Regions from separate parts of the Paenibacillus sp. FSL M8-0334 genome, predicted to be linked through region 2. Evidence: riboswitches for the same ligand, from Rfam matches in the RefSeq annotation. Region 2 holds a riboswitch; the other holds the start of a gene.
What was found. A riboswitch is a leader RNA that binds a small molecule or an ion and turns the genes downstream of it on or off. The one in region 2 is predicted to bind cyclic di-AMP.
Positions count from the first base shown of each region.

Region 1: it holds a riboswitch for cyclic di-AMP, as region 2 does, so the genes downstream of both, MKX64_RS09735 (C40 family peptidase) here and MKX64_RS20385 (C40 family peptidase) in region 2, are expected to answer to the same signal.

Region 1 covers NZ_JBBOCH010000001.1:2,233,145-2,236,353, forward strand. The annotation lists gene MKX64_RS09725 (M1 family metallopeptidase) at 1-327, shown strand, start outside; gene MKX64_RS09730 (hypothetical protein) at 339-1,166, shown strand; cyclic di-AMP (ydaO/yuaA leader) riboswitch at 1,436-1,574, shown strand; gene MKX64_RS09735 (C40 family peptidase) at 1,579-2,052, shown strand; gene MKX64_RS09740 (GNAT family N-acetyltransferase) at 2,387-2,926, shown strand; gene MKX64_RS09745 (c-type cytochrome) at 3,085-3,209, shown strand, end outside.
Region 2 covers NZ_JBBOCH010000002.1:1,356,249-1,359,457, reverse strand. The annotation lists gene MKX64_RS20395 (DUF4183 domain-containing protein) at 1-191, shown strand, start outside; gene MKX64_RS20390 (2Fe-2S iron-sulfur cluster-binding protein) at 280-795, opposite strand; gene MKX64_RS20385 (C40 family peptidase) at 839-1,315, opposite strand; cyclic di-AMP (ydaO/yuaA leader) riboswitch at 1,321-1,461, opposite strand; gene MKX64_RS20380 (copper homeostasis protein CutC) at 1,868-2,572, opposite strand; gene MKX64_RS20375 (M17 family metallopeptidase) at 2,581-3,209, opposite strand, start outside.

The DNA.
Region 1 (3,209 bases), on a different contig from region 2:
GGCTCGGAGGCGCAGCCGAAGTACGAATCGATCGTGAAGATTACCAGCAGAGACGGGGATATCGCCAATGTGCCGATTGTGTTTGCTTTTGAAGACGGGAAGACGTTGGAGAAGGTATGGAGCGGTCAGGACGGCCACGTCACGTACAAGCTCGAGTACAGCTCCCCGCTATCCTGGGCGATGGTGGATCCGAAATATACGATCGTGCTGGAGAACAACCATATCAACAACTATATGCGGACGGGAATGGATCCGAAGACGGTCACACGCTGGAACCTTAGCGTAACCAAGCTCCTGGAGACGCTGTTCGGCAGCCTGTCATGGTGAGGGGGGAAAACATGAAAAGCTATGCAAGCCAGGGTTGGGCCAGTGTAAAAGATCAGTTGTATGTCATCATTCTGCTGTTCCTGTACCGCCTGTTATGGGGCTATTGTCTTTATCGACTGGTCAAATCCGCCGTGGTCCCGCTCCTGATGCGATATCCAGATCCGGCTCCGAACGAGCTGAGCCGGCTCCTGTTCTTCTATGAAGGGGAGATGAGCCTGTCGCTTAGCTCCACCGTCCATACCTACGGATGGCTGCTGATCGGCCTGCTGCTGATTCGTATGCTGCTGACGCCGCTCATTCAGGCCGGTATATTCTACAACCTCCATCAGGAGGCCAAGGGGGAACGAGGGCTGTTCTTTTTCATCGGCATCCGCAAATGGTGGAGAACGGTCTCCGTATTCTATGTGGCCGAGCTTGTGCTTACCTTCGCCCCTGCATACTGGCTTGTGCCCAAAATGCTGCCTCTGTTGATTAACTCGATCCAGGAGCCAGCACTCTTGCTGCGTGTGCTGCCCTTTGCGGCCGGCTGGCTGCTGTACGCCTACCTCATGAAGCTGCTCCTGTTGTACATGCAGTTCGGACGGACGGGCAGCGTCAGCATGACCGCCTCAATTGTGGCCTGTCTCAAGCGGCTCGGCACGGCAAGCCTGCTCTCGATCACGATCGGCGGATCAGCGCTGCTGGTTGTGCTGCTTCTCAGCGCCGTCTCCTTCTACTGGGCAGGGCTGCTTGCTCTTATAATTCAGCAGGCTTCCTACTTCCTGCACGGCCTGTTCCGCATCTGGTCGATCTCCGCCCAATATCATCTATGGAAATCGGGTACCGCTGACCATACATGAACCGTGTTATATGCCTTCGATGGCTGTCCATATACCGCTGCCGCTTCCAAATTAATTACAATTTTTTAACTGCAAATCAACAAATCCCTATTCCAGCTGTCTGGAAATAGGGATTTTTGTTTAAAAAAATAGTTTCCTCGTTTGCCAAATTGATAATACTCTGCTAAAATAACGAATATGTTAGTAACAACTTTGTCATCTTTGTTGTAACTTTTGTCATCAAGTCATCTTGTCGCAGCGTCGTGTAGGCAGAGTGAAACTTAAATTAACATGTTATCGAGCCGAATTCCCGCATTTACGGGAAGCGGGGGATCCGTTTTGGGTGAATTGATCTCGCTAGAGAGGGATCATAGGGTGACCTTCAACCGAACCCTTAAGCTAACCTCGCAGGCTGTGGAAGGAGCTTTTTATTTTGAAGAAGAAACTCGCGGCCGTATCCATCGGCCTTGTCCTTGCATTAAGCTTTGGAACAGGAAGCGCTTTTGCCGATTCCAAACTCAACAATGCCATTAAGCCCGTCATTGGTGTATCTTACAAATCAGGCGGAACGACAACCCAAGGGTTTGATTGCTCCGGTTTCACCACTTATATTTTCAAGAAGCTTGGAATTACCCTTCCTCGCACATCCGCAGCACAGTACAAAGTCGGAACTGCGGTATCGAAGAGCGACCTGAAGCCTGGTGATCTTGTATTCTTCAACACATCCGGCAGAGGTGTATCTCATGTCGGCATTTATGTCGGTGACGGCAAGTTTGCTCATTCTTCTTCGTCGCGCGGTGTCATTGTCAGTCCGCTGAGCCAAGATTACTATGCTAAGCGTTATGTAGGCGCCAAACGCGTCATGAGCCAAAGCACTTATAAAGCAGTAGCTGCTAACTACAACTAATAAGCAATCATATCGAATCATATAAGCCGCTGGACCGGGGATTGTAGCAGATCATCCATCCGCCGGCTTTTTTCTTGTTCTGTATATATGTATAACGTTTAAGATCGTCAAAAAGTTCCAATCGCGGCATTTTATTTTTCGATTTTTTTCGGAAGTAAGTTCCAGAAGTAAGTTGCGGGAGCAAGCGCTCCGCTTCCTACCTACCATTCCTATACCCGTTTTCAAATATAAAGAAACAGCCGTATGAACAGGCCTTCACCGGTTTATGCTAGTAATCAGATATCACATGGTTTGATCAGAGCAGCAAATGAAAAGCAAAGGAGCAGCACATTGTATGCAGGAGCCATCCATAACCTTTCATACCGTCACGATGACCGAGGAACACGCCGCCGAGATTACTTCCTGGTCTTACCCTCCCCCTTACAACATTTATGGCTGGCTGCCGTGGGAGCAGATGCAGATGCTCGGCATTGAGTTCGGCGATCCGGACATCCGTAAGCAGCAATATGTATCTGTGCTGGATCACCAGCAGCGTCTGTGGGGATTCGGGCAGCTGTTTCCGATGCATGAGGTCACCCGGCTCGGGCTTGGCATGCGGCCTGATTGGTGCGGCCAGGGAATGGGTAAAGCCTTTGTAAAAGCGATTGTGGATGAAGCGATCCGCAGACGGCCTGCCGATGAAATCGATCTGGAGGTGCTCGCTTGGAATGAACGCGCGATTCGGGCTTACGAGAAATCCGGCTTCCGGATGACGGATACGTATGAGCGGCTGACCCCGGAGGGCATGGCGCTGTTCCACTGCATGGTGTACACCCCCGCTCCAAGTGCCGGGGCAACCGATTCGGACGCCGCAGGACCGGATCAAACGATGTGAGGGTTGGCAAGTACAAATGGCACAATTTTGTGTACTTTATGTTAAGTCGGCCTTGAACGTTGCTTTTTTTGTCACAACTGGCTATGATGTCATAGGATGTTCGTTTATAATGGAAGTAAGTGCAAAAGTGCAGTATACATAGAAGGGACGATATAACGATGCAAAAATGGATTATGAGCGGATTGTTCTTCTTTGCATGCGCCTTGGCTGTTGTGCTAATGTTTACGCTTCCAGGAAGAGAAGCTGAAATTGCAGAAGAGAAGCCTACCATGCCTGAAGTAAC
Region 2 (3,209 bases):
CGGTCACCAGTATTATGGACGTGACTCCCAGCGGGTACTCGCGGTTATACATCAACGGAATCGTTCAGGAGGCGGCCATCTATTCTGTTACAAGCACCGCACTCACCATCTCCTCCCCAGGCGACCTCCTGCAAGCCGGCACCCCAGTGCTGCTGGAGGTGCTCCGGTTTGATGCAGCAGTTCTGCCATGATCGGCCCGGCTTCTATAAACAAAAACAGCAAGGGAGAACCAGATGCCGCATCCGCTTCTCCCTTGCTTCAGCCCATGTTCTACCGCGCTCAAAAATAAGGTGCATGCTTAATGATCACAGCACCGGTGGAGGCAAGCTTGCTCTGGCACCCAAGCCGGTAGCCTTCATCAATCTCCTCCGGATCAAGCCTGCGCTCCTCCGCCAGGTTCGGTTCAGATAAATGCTCGGCTCCCTCGATGACTAGACAACGGCAGCGCGCACAAGTTCCCCGCTTGCAGAAAGAATTCCAATCCACTTCATTCCTCTCTGCCAATTCCAGAATCGTCAGGCCGGTGACCGGTACAACCTTGCGCTGAACATTGCGGCCCCGCAGTTCGACGACCGCCTCGCCTACCGGCTGCGCCGTTTCCCCAGCCTCCTTAGACTCAGGTTCGCTTGTCTTCCCTGCTTCATCCCCTTTGATCCATTTCCTCCACCACTTGATCAATGCGCTCCCTCCCTGCTGTTCTTCCCAATGGTTGCTCTCCGCTTCCACTTCCTGCTTCTTATTATAACCTGTCCTCTTGATTATGAAATCTGCCAACAGGAAAGGACCGGCTAACATATCTTCGCCGGTCCTTCTATGTCACAATTCATATGTAGACGAATTAGCTTGCCACACCCACCAGCTTCGCATAACTTTCCTGATCCAGCACGCGCCGAGCCGTTACGTAGCGGGTCTGATAATAGGATTCGGTCAGTTTGCTGATTCTGACCCCTTTGCTGCTGGAAGCATGTACAAATTGTCCATCTCCGATATAAACGCCTGCATGGGAGATCCCCTTACCGCTTGTGTTGAAAAAGACAAGGTCTCCTACACGCAAATCATCTTTATCGACATGCTCGCCGACTTTGGCTTGGCCTTCAGATGTACGAGGCAAATTCAGATCGAAATTTCTAAATATGTATAATACGAATCCGGAGCAATCAAACCCTTGAGGAGTTGATCCACCCCACTTATAAGGAGTACCCACCAGCTGTTTGACCTCGCGTTGAAAGCTTGGCTGTTCATTCGCAAATGCGGTCATGGCACCAGAAGAAAAAATAATCGCAGACCCTAATAAAGAAATAACCAACTTCTTCAAAAGATACATACTCCCTTCGATGCCTACGGAGTTAGCTAAGGGTTCGGTAGAAGGCTCCCTATATTCCCTTCAATGCAAAGCATGGGAATAATTCACCCGGAATGGTTCCCCCGTTTTCTACAGACGAAATTCGGCAAAAATTCATTAACGTTTTGTAACCTTCTCTAATATAGTATACAAGCCCGCATAATGTCAATAATATCCTTGGAATTGTCCGACAATTGTTTTATCGTGTCGATTCCACTATAAACGAAGCCCATCGGCCGCCTAATACAAGGTTAAAAAACATGACAATTGTGTTACTCTATGAAACTTTCTTGTTGTTTACAAAAATTCAACTGACTTTTAACTAACCTTTTAATTTCGCCTTTCAAAGGGCCTTTAACCGGGCTAACCAATGAATCAACTTAACCCTGCTAACGATCCTTGCACAGCGCAGCGCCCCGTCCTGAATACCCATAATTCAGATTATTTGCAATGGAACAAAGGCCATTCGATACCTTCGAATGGCCTTGTTGCCGTCCTTCTTCCGGCTGCAGCGAAGTCAGATCTTCACTTCGCTGACTCGCGCAGCGGCTGCAGCGCGGCTGCAACCCGTCGCAGCTCTTCAGGGTGAATCGGCGCGAGCGCCGATTGCCCGTAACGAACCGATGTCCCGAAATGCACTTCGGATACGCCCGTCTGCTCAACAAAATCCCGGATCATCGCCCGGCTCAAGCCGCTGCCCGCCAAGATCCGGATATGGCTGTCCTGCGCCGCTTCGACCAGCTGGCGAATTCTCGGAACGGCATCACACGCTTTCGGCTTGCCGCCCGATGTCAGAATGCGCGTAACCGGAGCATACTGTTTCAGCACCTCCAGCCCCGACATCTGATCCTTCAGCTCATCGAACGCCCGATGAAAAGTAACCTGCAAGCTTCCGCTTGCAGCAAGCATCTGCTCCAGTGCGCGTTCGTCAATCATCCCGTCCTCCGTCAGCGCGCCAAGCACGATTCCGGCAGCACCTGTGCTGCGAATCGCCTTGATCTCCGCGACCATCGTCGCGATGTCCCACGCATCGTAGATGAAAGAACGGCTGTGTGGACGAACCATCACATGAACCGGAATCTGAACCGCACGAACAACCTCTTGAACCATACCGATCCCAGGAGTCAGCCCTCCTTCGGTAAAGGCGGTGATCAGCTCCAGCCGGTCTGCGCCACTATGTTCGGCGGTGATCGCGTCCTGGACACAGGTTGCAATGACTTCCAGCAGCATGCCCTTCCTCACCTCCTATCCGAAGCAGGATTCACTGGGGACGGAAACTGCTTCTGTACATAATCCGCCAGCAGCCGGGCACCATATCCGGTCGCCCCGGCCGCCGCGTGAGGATACTCCCGCTTGTACTGAACGGTTCCAGCCATATCGATATGAACCCACTGCATGTCTTCATCCACGAAATGACGGATGAACAGCGCCGCTGAAATCGCTCCGGCCAGCGGCGAGGCACCGACATTGCGCAGGTCAGCATAATCGCTCCGCAGGTCGGACACATATTCCTCCACGAGCGGCATCGGCCACAGCCGTTCCCCGTTGCGCTCCCCGATCTCAACCAGATCACGCGTGATCTCTTCATCGCCCCATATGCCGGCAAGCTCAAGTCCAAGCGCCGTGCCGATATTGCCTGTAAGCGTTGCAATGTCGATCACTTTGCGAACGCCCATTGCGGCGGCATGAAGCAGCGCATCAGCCAGGATGAGCCGCCCCTCTCCGTCCGTATTCGCCACCTGGACGGTCAGGCCGTTCGGATATCGGATGACCGAAGACGGGAGCATCGCATCCGGCCCTGGCAGATTGTCTGCCACGGCAATGAGGGCGACGGCGTTCACCCGGGCGCGGCTGGATATCAATATAT